DNA from 3 places in the Streptomyces sp. CNZ301 genome. Region 2 is predicted to be linked to each of the others. Evidence: riboswitches for the same ligand, from Rfam matches in the RefSeq annotation. Region 2 holds a riboswitch; each other region holds the start of a gene.
The links. A riboswitch is a leader RNA that binds a small molecule or an ion and turns the genes downstream of it on or off. The one in region 2 is predicted to bind cobalamin.
Positions count from the first base shown of each region.

Region 1 (4,711 bases), 180 kb from region 2:
GGCCGGGGACGGCGGGGGGCGTCCCCGTCTCCGTCTCGGTGTTCGTGCTTGTGCGGGTGCCGGTGCCGGTACCGGTGCCGCCCGCGGCGCGGGCGATGCGCGTCGCCGGGCGCGACCGCAGGTAGTACGTGGTCTTGATGCCGCTCTTCCAGGCGTAGGCGTACATCGAGCTGAGCTTGCCGATCGTCGGCGCCGCCATGAACAGGTTCAGCGACTGGCTCTGGTCGAGGTAGGGAGTGCGGGCGGCGGCCATGTCGATCAGGGAACGCTGCGGCAGCTCCCAGGCCGTGCGGAAGAGCCGGCGGACGTCCTCCGGAATCCGCTGGATGTCCTGCACCGAGCCGCTGGACTCGCGCAGTTCCTCACGGGTGCGCTCGTCCCACAGCCCGAGCCGCTTCAACTCCGCGACCAGATAGGCGTTCACCTGCAGGAACTCCCCGCTGAGCGTCTCGCGCTTGAAGAGGTTGGAGACCTGGGGCTCGATGCATTCGTACACGCCGGCGATCGCCGCGATGGTGGCGGTCGGCGCGACGGCGAGGAGCAGCGCGTTGCGCATCCCGGTCCGGGCGATGCGGCTGCGCAGCGCGGACCAGCGCTCCGGCCAGGTCTGCTCGGTGTGCGGATAGTGGTCGGGATGCAGCACGCCGCGCGCCGTACGTGTCTCGTGCCAGGCGGGCAGCGGCCCGTGCCGCTCGGCGAGGTCCGCGCTGGTCTCGTAGGCCGCGAGCATGATCCGTTCGGAGATCCGGGTGGACAGCTCGCGCGCCGCTTCGGAGTCGAAGGGCAGCCTCATCCGGAAGAAGACGTCCTGGAGGCCCATCACGCCCAGACCGACGGGCCGCCAGCGGGAGTTGGAGCGCTCCGCCTGATCCGTCGGGTAGAAGTTGATGTCCACGACGCGGTCGAGGAACGTCACCGCCGTACGGACGGTGGCGTCCAGGCGTTCCCAGTCGATCTCGCCGGAACCGGACTCGCTCAGGTGCGCGGCCAGGTTGACGGACCCCAGGTTGCAGACGGCCGTCTCGCCGTCGTCGGTGACCTCCAGGATCTCCGTGCACAGGTTCGAGGAGTGCACGATGCGGCCCGGCCCGGCGGTCTGGTTGGCGGTGCGGTTGGAGGTGTCCTTGAACGTCATCCAGCCGTTCCCCGTCTGCGCCAGGGTGCGCATCATGCGCGCATACAGCTGACGGGCGGGCACCTGCCGCACGGCGAGGCCCGCCGCCTCGGCTTCGCGGTAGGCGGCGTCGAACTCCTCGCCCCACAGGTCGGTGAGCCGCGGCACGTCGGCCGGCGAGAAGAGCGACCAGTCGGTGTCGGCCTCCACGCGCCGCATGAACTCGTCCGGAATCCAGTGCGCGAGGTTGAGGTTGTGCGTGCGCCGGGCCTCCTCGCCCGTGTTGTCGCGGAGCTCCAGGAACTCCTCGATGTCCGCGTGCCACGTCTCCAGGTAGACGCAGGCGGCCCCCTTGCGCCTGCCGCCCTGGTTCACGGCGGCGACGGAGGAGTCCAGGGTGCGCAGGAACGGCACGATGCCGCCGGAGTGCCCGTTGGTGCCGCGGATCAGCGAACCGCGTGCACGGATGCGGGAGTAGGGCAGCCCGATGCCGCCCGCGTGCTTGGACAGCCGTGCGACCTGCTGGTAGCGCTCGTAGATCGAGTCGAGTTCGTCCTTCGGCGAGTCCAGCAGGTAGCAGGAGGACATCTGGGCGTGCCGCGTACCGGAGTTGAAGAGCGTGGGGGAGGACGGCAGATAGGCGAGCGAACTCGTCAGCGCGTAGAGCTCCGCCACTTCGTCGGCAGCCCGCGCCGACTCGTCCGCGGCCAGGCCGCAGGCCACGCGGAGCAGGAAGTGCTGCGGTGTCTCGATCACCTGCCGGCTTGTGGGGTGGCGCAGCAGATAGCGCGAGTGAACCGTGCGGAGCCCGAAGTAGCCGAAGCGGTCGTCCGCCCCGCCCGCGACCGCGTCCTCGGCCAGCGCGTCCAGGCGCTCGGCGTGCGCCCGTACGAACTCGGCCGTACGGTCGGCGATCAGGCCCTCGCGGTGCCCCGTCGCGACGGAGGAGGAGAAGGACACCGCGCCCTGGCCGCGGGCCTCGTCGCGGATGGCGAGGGTGAGCAGCCGGGCCGCGAGATGCGAGTACGCGGGCTCCTCGCCGACGAGCCCGGCCGCCTCCTCGGCGGCGAGCGCCCGCAACTCGGCTTCGCCGGCGCCCTGCCGCCCTCCGCGCAGCACCGCCTCGGCGACCCGCACGGCCTCGGTGCCCGGCAGGTCGGCGGTCAGCTCGGTCAGGGTGCGCAGCAGTGCGCCGTCGTCGGCCGGTGGCGGCGCCTGCCGGGGCGTGGCTGCGGGCGCGCTCCGGGCCGTGGCTCGTGGTGCGGGTGCGATGGTCACGGGATGTGCTCTCCCTCGCTCGGATCAGGTACCGGGTCACCGGGAGAGCGCACAAGCGGGCGCACAAAGGTGTGCCGCATCGGCGACGCGGCAGTCCTCGCGGCGTCCACCGGCCCAACCCTCGGGACCCGGACGTCTTTCGACGCGACCAGCAGGTACTCGGACTCGCGACGACGGCCCATCGCAGCTCATGCCGGAAGAGAGCAACCGGGCAGAGCAGAGCAGCACATCGCACACCGTTGCGGGACAGTTCCGGATTCGCACCGGATTCCCCTGCGCGGCAGCGAGCACGAGCATACATCTAGTAGCGGGATGCGCTACTCGCCCCCACATGTTGTGCCGGGGGAGTCGCGGATCACAATTCCAGGCTGAAGGCCTGCAGCCACATCCTCGGATAGGGCTGCCAGTCCCTCTCCGGCGCGCGGACGAACCCCAGGCGCCCGTACAGCCGGTGCGCCGTCGTCATCCGCTCATGGCTGCACAGCACGAGCCGCTCCAGCCCCAACTCGCGGGCCCGGCCGACGCATGCCCGCACCAGCGCCTCGCCGGCGCCACGCCCGCGCCCCTCGGGCCGTACGGCGAGCATCCTGAACTCGCCCTCGCCGGTGCGGGCCAGGTCCGCGTACTCCCCGCCGTTCCCGACGAAGGCGACCGCGCCGAGCACCGATTCCGAGGCGGTGTCGAGTGCGACGAGCACCTCCGTGTGGTGTGCCCGGCGCCGTGCGGCGCGCAGCACCGCCAGATACGGGTCGTCCTCACCGAAGTCCAGCAGCCCGTCCTCGAGATAGGCCCGCGCCGTCAGCTCGCCGACGTCCTCCAGTTCCTCGTCCCGCGCCGCTCTGATGGTGATGTCCATGGAGCGAGCATGCCGCACCCCACTGACAACGGGTCTGTCAGTGGGGTGCGGCGGACCTGTCCTCGGCTGGTCGACGGGCTCAGGAGGCGGCTGTCGGCGAGGGCAGTTCCTCCTTGACGCCCGGGTCCCCGGCGTCCGCCGTGTAGTCGGACGGCTGCGTCTCGTCGACGCCTTCCGGGGCCTTCACGGCCCGCAGCACGAACGTGAGCGCGACGGTGACAACCGCGTTGAGCACGAAGGCGGTCAGGCCGATGTACCCCATCTCCCCGATGCCCGGGATGATGTCGTTGGGGCCGCCGAAGTGCTTCTGCACCGGCGACGAGACGCCGTACGCCGTGATCGTGCCGTAGAGCATGCCGACGGCCCAGCCCGCCAGCAGCGCCCACCGGTGGAACCAGCGCGTGAAGAGGCCGCCGACGAGCGCCGGGAACGTCTGGAGGATCCAGATGCCGCCCAGCAGCTGGAAGTTGATCGCCACCGTCTTGTCCATGCCGAGCACGAACACCAGGGCGCCGACCTTCACAAGCAGCGAGGTGATCTTGGAGACCTTGGTCTCCTCCTCCGGTGTCGCATCGGGCCGGAGGAAGTCCTTGTAGATGTTCCTGGTGAACAGGTTGGCGGCAGCGATCGACATGATGGCCGCCGGTACGAGCGCACCGATGCCGATGGCGGCGAACGCGACGCCCGCGAACCAGTCCGGGAACATGTTCTCGAAGAGCTGCGGAATCGCCAGCTGCCCGTTCTCGACCTTGATCCCGGCGGCGATCGCCATGAAGCCCAGCAGCGCGAGCATGCCCAGCATCAGCGAGTACAGCGGCAGGATCGTGGTGTTCCGGCGGATCACGTTGCGGCTGCCGCTGGAGAGCGTCGCCGTGACCGAGTGCGGATACATGAAGAGCGCGAGCGCGGACCCGAACGCCAGCGTCGCGTACGCCCACTGGTTGGGCGCGCTGGGGGCCAGCTCGCCCTTGGGCTTCCCCGTGGCCGGGTTGGTCTGCGAGAGAGCGTCGCCGGCCTTGGCGAAGATGTCGTCGAAACCGCCCAGCTTGATGGGGATGTAGATGATCGCCACCGCGATGACGATGTAGATCAGCGTGTCCTTGACGAACGCGATCAGCGCCGGCGCCCGCAGTCCGGAGGAGTAGGTGTAGGCAGCGAGCACCGCGAACGCGATCAGCAGCGGCAGGTCCTTGATGAACCAGTGCGTCGACTCGCCGCCGCCGATGCCCATGACGTCCAGCACCGACTGGATGCCGACCAGCTGGAGCGCGATGTACGGCATCGTCGCCAGGATGCCCGTGACGGCGACGGCGAGCGCCAGCGACTTGGACCCGAAGCGGCCGCGCACGAAGTCCGAGGTCGTCACGTATCCGTGGCGGTGCGAGACGGACCAGAGCCGCGGCAGGAAGGTGAAGATCAGCGGGTAGACGAGAATCGTGTACGGGACGGCGAAGAAGCCCGCG
Region 1 is NZ_SHLG01000001.1:2,998,950-3,003,660, reverse strand. Features, by position in the region: gene EV375_RS12800 (ribonucleoside-diphosphate reductase subunit alpha) at 1-2,392, opposite strand, end outside; cobalamin riboswitch at 2,526-2,710, opposite strand; gene EV375_RS12795 (GNAT family N-acetyltransferase) at 2,748-3,248, opposite strand; gene mctP (monocarboxylate uptake permease MctP) at 3,328-4,711, opposite strand, start outside.
Region 1: another riboswitch for cobalamin. It lies ahead of EV375_RS12800 (ribonucleoside-diphosphate reductase subunit alpha); the one in region 2 lies ahead of EV375_RS12075 ((2Fe-2S) ferredoxin domain-containing protein).

Region 2 (4,711 bases):
TCAGCTGCCGGCGCTCCCCGCTTTCGTCTCCGAGGCACGGCGATGTGTCGTGGCGCGGTTGCGCGAGTGGGGTGCTCATGAAGACGTCTGCACAGACGCGGAGTTAGTGATCTCCGAACTCTTCACCAATGCCGTGCTCCACACCGACAGCGTGGAGATCGGCTACGGACTGCGCGTGACGGGGATGCAACTGCGTGTCGAGGTCGCAGACGAAGGGTGCCGGTCGAAGGAACAGCGCCTGCGGTCTGCCGCGTCCGAAGAGGAGAGCGGGCGCGGGCTGCTACTGGTCAAGGCCTTCTCGGAAACATGGGGAGTCCGGGCCCGTGAGAATGGTCAAGGCAGCGTGACATGGGCCGACCTCCCATATCGACCTGCGTCCGGAGGGATTCCACAGCCCCATCCGGACCGCCACACCAGATGAGGACGCCAATCCCCTGGCAGAGGTGGCAAGTTGGAGTTGCTGAGCTTCACCGCGAGATGTCGCCGACAACGATGAGGCCGGCTTCGACTTGCTGCGAACGTCGGCTGCGGTACGACGACACCACACAAGGGTCCTCAGCAGCTGCCCGGTTGGTCACAGAAGAGTCGCCCCTGTCCGCATCCCCGCCACGCCGGCTCCTTGCCTGAGCGAGACCCGGCGGGGCTCTCCGAGGGGAGATCCCCGGGCAGCGCGTAGTTCGTTGCCGAGCCTATGGAACGGCCTTTTACGTAGCCCCTTCCGTTGGATTCGGCGGACACGACGGAAACCCAGCACTACGCTGCGGCTGTGATTTTTTGCCACGGTCCTGCCAGCCGGGTGCTGTGGTGAACACCCCTTCCATCACCAGGTCAACGGCAGTGAGGGAGCGATGAAGGGTGTTTGAGAGGACCAGAGGGACCTATGTGGTCAACTCGTCGTCGATCGGGGATGTGGCGCCGCGTGAGCGCGCCGACTTCTGGACCGATCACGTCTCGTCCGTCCACTGTCGGATGGACCTGAGGTTCCCGCACGGCGACTCCTTCCGTGCCGGGACGATCCGCCAGCAGACGGATACCTATCAGCTCGCGAAGTGCTGGTCGGACAAGCTCGGATACCTCCGGACCCCGCAGCAGGTACGTCAGCACCCGGATGAGGACTACCGGTTCGTGATCATGCTCTCCGGGAGGGCTGTGCACCGTCAGGACGGCGAGGAAGCAGAGATGGTGCCCGGGACCGCGGGCCTGATCCCGGTGAACGGGTCGTACCAGACTCTCTACGATCGTTACGAGGGACTCAGCATGACCATCCCTGCTCACGAGGTGGACAGCCGGCTGAACCGGAAATCCCCGGTGACCGCGGGGCTTGACCTGGCATCAGGCCTGGGCCGCGTGGTCGGGGACATGGTGACCAGCCTGCACGAGGAACGGGACACCCTCACCACCAGCCAGTTCGATGCGGTGTCCGACCGGATCGTCGAGCTGTTGTGCATGCTTGTCGCGGGCGATGACCGCCCGGATGCGCCGGAGCATCTGGCCGAGGTGGAGGCCATGGTGCGCCGCCATGTGCGCGAGCACGCGGGCGACCCGGGTCTGAACGGCCAAGCGATGGCACGTGCGTTGGGATGGTCACTGCGGCAGATTCAGCTGGCACTGCAGCGCGCCGGCACCACGCCCCGTGAGCTGATCCGCGAGGAGCGCCTCAGGCTGATACGGGAACGCCTGCAGAACCCCGCCTATCAGCACGTGAGCATCACGGACCTGGCGTACGCGTCGGGATTCTCCTCTCCGAGCGCACTCAGCACTGCGTTCCGGAAGCGCTTCGGGATAAGCCCGCGCGAAATGCGGCATGAGGGGGACACTGACACCGCAGACGCTCAGAGGCCGTGCGGACAGGGCTAGATGACTGGGTATCAACAGTCCCAACTCCGATGACCGCGCAGCCGTCCCCCGGGCGCAGGGCGCATACACGGGGCCGCAGCAGCGGCGCGTGCCCGTCCACGACCGAGAGGCCTGAAGGCGCGACGTACTCGTCTGCCCGGAAGCGCCCTCCGGGATCAGGTCAGCAGGTCGTCGGGACTCAGCGTCGCGGCTTCAGCGCGGAGGTGACGTCTGTCGAGCACCCCTCTCCCTCGCTGCTGCGCATCGCTTGCCGCAGCCCTTCGTTGAAGTCTGGGACCAGCCGGGCCTCGCCCCTCGCAGCGGTTGCCATGGGGGACGCGAGCACGCTGGGACTGATGGCGCCCCTCGGGGGTGGGCAGCACCTGGATGGAATGATGGCCGATGTCATGGCGACGGCGGTCCGAGGAAGCCGGTGTGAATCCGGCGCGGTCCCGCCACTGTGATCGGCGAGCGGATCCCCGACAGGCCACTGCCCGAGGCGGGTGGGAAGGCCGGGACGAGCCTTGACCCGAGAGCCAGGAGACTCACGCCGTCGCCACCTCGACGTACCGGGGCGGACCTCCCCGGAGAGAGGAAGGGTTCGACGTGCCCGAGGCATCGGTCGACGAGACATCCGACGAAGCGGAGGCAGCGGAGACGGCCGGCCCTGCTCCGTGCCGGATAGTCGTGTGCCGGGACTGCTGCTGCGGCAGTCCCAAGGTGACCGGTCTGGATCACGCGGCGCAGACGGCTCGCCTGCGGGAGGAGGCACCTGTTCGCGTGTCCGACTGCCTGGACGTATGTGACCAGGCCAACGTCATCGTCGTACAGCCTTCCGCCGACGGCCGTGCCGCCGGCGCCCGACCCGTCTGGCTGGGGCTGGTCAACAGCCTGGACGCGACCGAGGACGTCACGGCCTGGGTGCGGGTGGGCGGTCCGGGCGTCGCTCCGCGGCCGGAGATCCTTGACCTGCACCTCATCACGCCGCCGCGACGGGTGCTTGCCGGGGATCGCCGCGCTGCGTCGCCGATCCGTGACCAGGGGCCGTGAGGCAGCCCTCGTTCGCCGCCGCGGAGACACTTCAGGTGCGGTGGAGTGCAGCCAGGCTGATCGGCGTCGCAGCGGTCGCTGAGACGTCCACGCCCTGAACGAGCGCACTACGGTCCTGGACGGTTCTCGTGCGGAGGTGCCGGAACGAGGCAGCGCCGATGACCTCGGCGTCTACCGGTAGAGGTCGGTGGCGAGAGCGATGGCGGTGTGGGCGGCCGGGTGGGTGTCGTGGGTGCGCCAGATGAGGTGGACGGGGACGGGCGCGGCGTCGCGCAGGGGGCGGTAGGTGATGCCGTCGCGGCGGTATTGAGCGGCGGTCGCCTGGGGGGTGATACCGACGCAGCGACCGGTCGCGATGGCGGCGAGCCAGTCGTCGATGTCGTGGGTGTACTCGATGGCTGGCTGAACGTCTCCGGGCCAGAGGTCCAGGGTGGTCGTCCCTGTGCGGCGGTCGATCGCGAGTGTCCGGCCGAAGAGTTCGTCCAGACGGATGCTGCGACGGCGGGCCCAAGGGTCGTCGGATGCCAACGCAACGCACCGGGCCTCGTGGCCGACCAGCGCGTATGACCACGGGGTGAGGTCCAGCGGGGCGCGGACGACGGCGAGGTCGCACCGTCCTTCGGCGAGGCCGCCGGTGGGGCTGTTGTGCCGGACCAGACGCAGTTCGGTCTCGGGGTGCTGTTCGTGCCAGCGGCGCTGGAATTCGGTGGTGTGGCGGCCGAATGCGGACCAGGCGTGGCCGATGTGGAGGCGGGTGTGGCCGGTGGTGGCTTCGCGGACGAGTTCGTCGGCGCCGGCGAGGAGGGCGCGCGCACGGGCCAGGACCCGCACACCCGTGGTGGTGGGGGCGACGGAGCGGCTGGTGCGGTGCAGCAACCGCACTCCGAGCACGCTTTCCAGAGCGGTGAGGGTCCGTGAAACGGCGGCTTGGGAGATGCCGAGTTCATGGGCGGCGTCCGTGAAGCTGCCGGTGTCGATGATGGTGATCAGGCAGCGCAGGTGTCTCAGCTCCAGCGCGCCGACCGTCTTCCGGGCGTCATCCATGCGTCCAGCGTATAGACGGGGCAGCGAATGCATTTTGCGTATGCCGCCTTGCGTCCCATCGTGTGGGCATGAAGCCTGCGTCCTCTGCTGTATCCGTCGCCCCGACTCCCGCCGCATCGCAGGCCGCGGACGTGCGCGGTCCCGGCCGTCCGGGGCGCTGGGGTGGGATGGCGCTGATGCTGGGCAGCGGACTGTCCAACCAGAGCGGAGCGGCCGTCGCGGCGCTGGGCTTCCCCGTGCTCGGGCCGGTCGGAGTGGTGGCGGTGCGCCAGTGGGTGGCCGCCGCCGTGCTCGGTGCCGTCGGCCGGCCGCGGTTGCGCCGGTTCACAGCGGCACAGTGGCGTCCGGTGCTGGGCCTGGCGTTGGTGTTCGCCGGGATGAACCTGTCCCTGTACGCGGCGATCGAGCGGATCGGACTGGGACTTGCCGTCACGCTGGAATTCCTCGGCCCGCTGACCGTGGCCCTCGCCGGCTCCCGCCGCCGGATCGACCTCATCGCCGCCCCGGCGGCAGCAGGAGCGGTGGCGGTACTCGCGCGCCCCACTCCCTCCACCGACTACCTGGGCATCAGCCTCGCACTGCTGGCTGCCGTCTGCTGGGGCTGCTACATCCTGTGCAACCGCACCGTCGGCGCCCGACTGCCCGGCCTGGAAGGATCGGCGGCAGCAGCGCTGGTCTCCGGCGCCCTGTACCTGCCCGTGGGCGCATGGGTGCTCTGGCAGCGCCCGCCCTCGCCGGCGGCGTTGGGCTGCGCGCTGGCAGCCGGAGTGCTCTCCTCGGC
Region 2 is NZ_SHLG01000001.1:2,818,084-2,822,794, reverse strand. Features, by position in the region: gene EV375_RS12085 (ATP-binding protein) at 1-421, shown strand, start outside; gene EV375_RS12080 (AraC family transcriptional regulator) at 856-1,857, shown strand; cobalamin riboswitch at 2,216-2,405, shown strand; gene EV375_RS12075 ((2Fe-2S) ferredoxin domain-containing protein) at 2,443-2,886, shown strand; gene EV375_RS12070 (LysR family transcriptional regulator) at 3,058-3,930, opposite strand; gene EV375_RS12065 (EamA family transporter) at 4,098-4,711, shown strand, end outside.

Region 3 (4,711 bases), 1.4 Mb from region 2:
CGCCGCCTCGACCATGTGCTCCAGCGCCCGGCGTACCTCGGGCCAGGCGCGGGTCTTCAGACCGCAGTCCGGGTTGACCCACAGCCTCTCCGCCGGGATCGCGCCGAGCCCCTTGCGCAGCAGCGACGCGACCTCGTGCGCGTCGGGCACCCGCGGGGAGTGGATGTCGTAGACGCCGGGGCCGACCTCGTTCGGGTAGCCGGCGGCGGCCAGTTCACCGGCGACCTGCATGTGGGAGCGGGCGGCCTCCAGACTGATGACGTCGGCGTCGAGGTCCGCGATGGCGGAGACGATGTCGCCGAACTCCGCGTAGCACATGTGCGTGTGGATCTGGGTGTCCGCGCGCACGACGGAGGTGGCCAGGCGGAACGCCTCCGTCGCCCACGCCAGGTACTCCGGGCGGCGCTGCGCCCGCAGGGGCAGCGTCTCGCGCAGCGCAGGCTCGTCGACCTGGATGACGGCGGTGCCCGAGGCCTCCAGGTCGGCGACCTCGTCGCGCAGGGCGAGGGCCACTTGGCGTGCGGTCTCGGCCTGCGGCTGGTCGTCACGCACGAAGGACCACGCGAGCATCGTGACGGGGCCGGTCAGCATGCCCTTGACGGGCCGTGCGGTCTGCGACTGGGCGTAGCGCGTCCACTCCACCGTCATCGGCGCGGGACGTGACACGTCACCCGCGAGGATCGGGGGACGCACGTAGCGGGTGCCGTAGGACTGGACCCAGCCGTGCTGCGTCGCGACGTAGCCGTTCAGCCGTTCCGCGAAGTACTGGACCATGTCGTTGCGTTCGGGCTCGCCGTGCACGAGCACATCCAGTCCCGCTTGTTCCTGGAAGGCGAGGACTTCGCGGATCTCGGCGGCGATCCGCCTGTCGTAGCCTTCCGCGTCGAGCCGTCCGGCCCTCAAGTCGGCGCGCGCGGAGCGCAGTTCACCGGTCTGCGGGAACGAGCCGATGGTGGTCGCCGGAAGCATCGGCAGCTTCAGCCGTGCCCGCTGCGCCGCTGCCCGCTCCGGGTAGGGCGCGGTGCGGCGCGCGTCGGCGTCGGTGACGGCTTCGGTGCGGGCCCGCACGGCGGGGTCGCGGGTGAGCGCGGCCGACGAACGGGAGGCGAGAGCCGAGGAGTTGGCGTGCAGCAGTCCCGCGATGACGTCGGTTCCCTCGCGCAGTCCCGTCGCGAGGGCGACGGCTTCCTCCACTTTCTGCCGGGCGAAGGCGAGCCAGCGGGCGACCTGCGGGTCGACGCCGCGCTCTGCCGCCGCGTCGAGCGGCACGTGCAGCAGCGAGCAGGACGGCGCCACGTCGACGCGGTCGGCGAAGCCCAGCAGCGAGGCCAGTGTGGACAGCGACTTCTTCAGGTCGTTGATCCACACGTTCCGTCCGTCGACGACTCCCGCGACGAGCCGCTTGCCGGGCAGCCCGCCGGCGCGCGCCAGGTCCTCCAGGTTCGCGGCGGCGGGACCGGTGAAGTCCACCGCCAGCCCCTCGACGGGCGCCCTGGCGAGTACGGGCAGCGCGTCCCCCAGCCGGTCGAAGCAGGAGCCCACCAGCAGCGCGGGCCGGTCGGTGAGCCCGCCCAGCTCCCGGTAGGCGCGTGCCGCGGCGTTCAGTTCGGCGGGCGTGCGGTCCGCCACCAGCGCCGGCTCGTCGAGCTGAACCCAGCGCGCCCCGGCCGCGCGGAGGTCGGCGAGCACCTCGGCGTACACCGGCAGGAGCCGGTCCAGCAGCGTCAGGGGTTCGAAGTCCGGGGCCACGCCGGGCGCGGGCTTCGCGAGCAGCAGGTACGTGACGGGGCCGACGAGGACGGGCCTGGCCTCATGCCCCTGGGCGACGGCCTCGGACAGCTCGCCGGTCTGCTTCGCCGAGTTCGCGGCGAAGACGGTGTCCGGCCCCAACTCCGGTACGAGATAGTGGTAATTGGTGTCGAACCACTTCGTCATCTCCAGCGGCGCGACGTCCTGGGTACCGCGCGCCATGGCGAAGTAGCCGTCCAGCGCGTCCGCCTCCACGGCGTCGCGGTGGCGTTCGGGGACTGCACCGACCATGACGGTCGTGTCCAGCACATGGTCGTAGAGGGAGAAGTCGCCGGTGGGCACTTCACGCACGCCGGCTTCCCTCAGCTGCCGCCAGTTGCCGCGGCGCAGCCCCGCGGCGGTCTCCCGCAGGGCGTCGGCGGTGACGCGGCCCTTCCAGTAGCCCTCGACGGCCTTCTTCAGCTCACGGCCGGGGCCCTGCCGTGGATACCCGTGGACGGTGGCGCGGGGCTTCGTGGACGTCCTCGACGCCGCACCTTGGGATTTCGGTGTCACTCAACTCTCCTTCGCGAGTCTCGCCGGTGACCCGAGAGGCACGGGGCGAGGAGGAGAGGCGACGCGGCGGCACGCGCGCTCACCGCGTGCTGCTCACCTGTACCGCCGACCCGCCCTCGAGGTCACCGAGATCGCCGCGTACGAGGCGCGCACGCGGGCAGTGGCAGGTCTTCGGACTCGCGGGCACACCGCGTCCGTGATCCACGGACGGGCTCCTACCGGCCGTCGCTTCCCGGGTCCGCTCGGACCCAGTGCGTGTGACGGCTTTCGTTCCCACTCACCGCTGCGGGGCAGTTCCGGAGTCTCACCGGATTCCCTCTTGCGACGTACCTGTCTGGCGGACAGGCCGAACCGACTGCGTCTCCAGCGTACGAGGAGGTACGGCGCCGGCAAAGGCCACCGGGGTGAGGGGGACCTCATGCGCCGGAGCGGTTTGCCCGGCCGGGAGGTGTTCCGGGGGGCGTGGGCGGCAGAACGCACCGCGACGGGCCACTACGGGCGGGAGCGAAGTCACGCGGGGTCCCGGGCGCGAGCCACGGGTGAACAGCGTGGGCGGCCCCTCGCGGCGCGCGCCGGCCGTGCCGGTGAAGAGCCGCTCCACACGGACGGAGCGCAGGGCCGTCCGGGTCGCGGCGGTGTGGCGCACGGCGTGGAGCGGGCCACCGGTCCCAAGCTGCTGCCGGAGACTCACCGCCCGCCGGTGCGCAGGCCGGACGGGGCGGCCCGTTCCACGACGACTGGAGACGATGACCATGCCACCCCACACCGCGTCCGCGTCCTCGGCAGGGGCCGCGGCCGCACCGCACGTCCCCTCCCCCGCGGCCGCCACGGACGGGACCGAGGCCTCGGAGGCGGCCGAAGCCTTCGAGGCGGCAGGCCTGCCGCCGCAGACGAACCTCGCCGACCCGCGGTTCTGGCAACTGCCGCACGAGCAGCGGCACCAGGCGTTCGCCGTGCTGCGCGAGCGGGAGACGCCCACGTACTTCGCACATCCCCAGCACGCCCTGCGCAAGCGGCAGCAGCCGGGGTTCTACGCTCTCGTCAGGCACGAGCACGTGCAGGAGGCCAGCCGCAACGCCGCCGTGTTCGGGAGCGCCCCGGGGGTCACGACGCCGCATCCCGCGCCGTGGGTGAAGGCCCTCTTCGGGGAGTCCATGGTCAACGTGGACGGCCGCGACCACGCCAAGCTGCGGAAGATCATCTCCCGGGCGTTCAGCCCGCGGCTGCTGGCGGGCGCCGAGAAGGACATCGAGGAGGTCGTCGCGACCGTCGTCGGGAACGCGGTGCGGCAGCCCTCCCGGGAGTTCGTGACGGCCGTGGCCTCCCTCGTGCCCTGCGAGGTCGTGTGCAACATGATGGGCATCCCGCAGAAGCACCGGCCGCGTATCCTCGCCCAGCTCAACGACGCCTCGGAGAACATCGGCGTACGGCGCGGAGCAGGAGCGAAATTCCGCATTCCCGGCAAGGGTCTGCGGGCTCTGGCCCGCATGCACGTCATGATCGCCATGCTCGCGCGGGAGCGCCGGCGTCACCCCACCGGCGACCTCGTCTCCGCGCTCGTCACCACCGACGTCGACGGACAGTGCCTGGGCAACCGCCAACTCGGTGCGTTCTTCACCTTGTTGATGGTCGCCGGAGTGGAGACCACCCGCAACGCGATCTCACACGGACTCTCTCTGCTCAGTGAGAACCCGGAACAACGTGAGCTGTGGGAGAGCGACTTCGAGAAGTACGCGGACACCGCCGTGGAGGAGATCGTGCGGTGCTCGACGCCGATCATCCAGTTCCGCCGCACGCTGCGCACCGATCACGTCATGGGCGGCCGCACACTCCGCAAGGGCGAGACGGTGGCGATGTACTACGCCTCCGCCAACCGCGACGAGGCGGTCTTCACCGACCCCGGCACCTTCGACATCACCCGCGACCCCAACCCCCACCTCGGCTACGGCGGCGGCGGGCCTCACCACTGCCTCGGCGCGCACCTCGCCCGGCAGGAACTCAAGGCGCTCTTCAGGGTTCTGCTCACCGACTCCGTCGCCATGCGGGCCGCGGGCCTGCCGGAGCTGGTGCCCTCCAGCTTCGACAACCGCATCCGCTCGCTGAAGTTCGAGGTCGCCGGGGCGGAGTGACCGGCGAGGAACATCACCACGCGCTCGGGCGGCACTTGCCCGGCGCACCGCATGGAACAGGCGAGGCTCCCCACCGTTGCGCCGGTGTCCTTCACCGGGCCGGCGCAACGACAGGGAACCTCGCCTTCTGGACGGGAAGGCCGTTACCCGATTCATGCGGGATCGGGTAACGGCCTCCGTCACCGGCGTTGCCCTCGGAGATGACCGGCTGCACGCGAGGTGTGCGTGCGGCAACCCGTCACTGGAGCCTCCGGGGACGACCGGTCAGGGATTGACGG
Region 3 is NZ_SHLG01000001.1:1,379,217-1,383,927, forward strand. Features, by position in the region: gene metE (5-methyltetrahydropteroyltriglutamate--homocysteine S-methyltransferase) at 1-2,304, opposite strand, end outside; cobalamin riboswitch at 2,467-2,657, opposite strand; gene EV375_RS06235 (cytochrome P450 family protein) at 3,057-4,433, shown strand; gene EV375_RS06240 (Ig-like domain repeat protein) at 4,698-4,711, opposite strand, start outside.
Region 3: another riboswitch for cobalamin. It lies ahead of metE (5-methyltetrahydropteroyltriglutamate--homocysteine S-methyltransferase); the one in region 2 lies ahead of EV375_RS12075 ((2Fe-2S) ferredoxin domain-containing protein).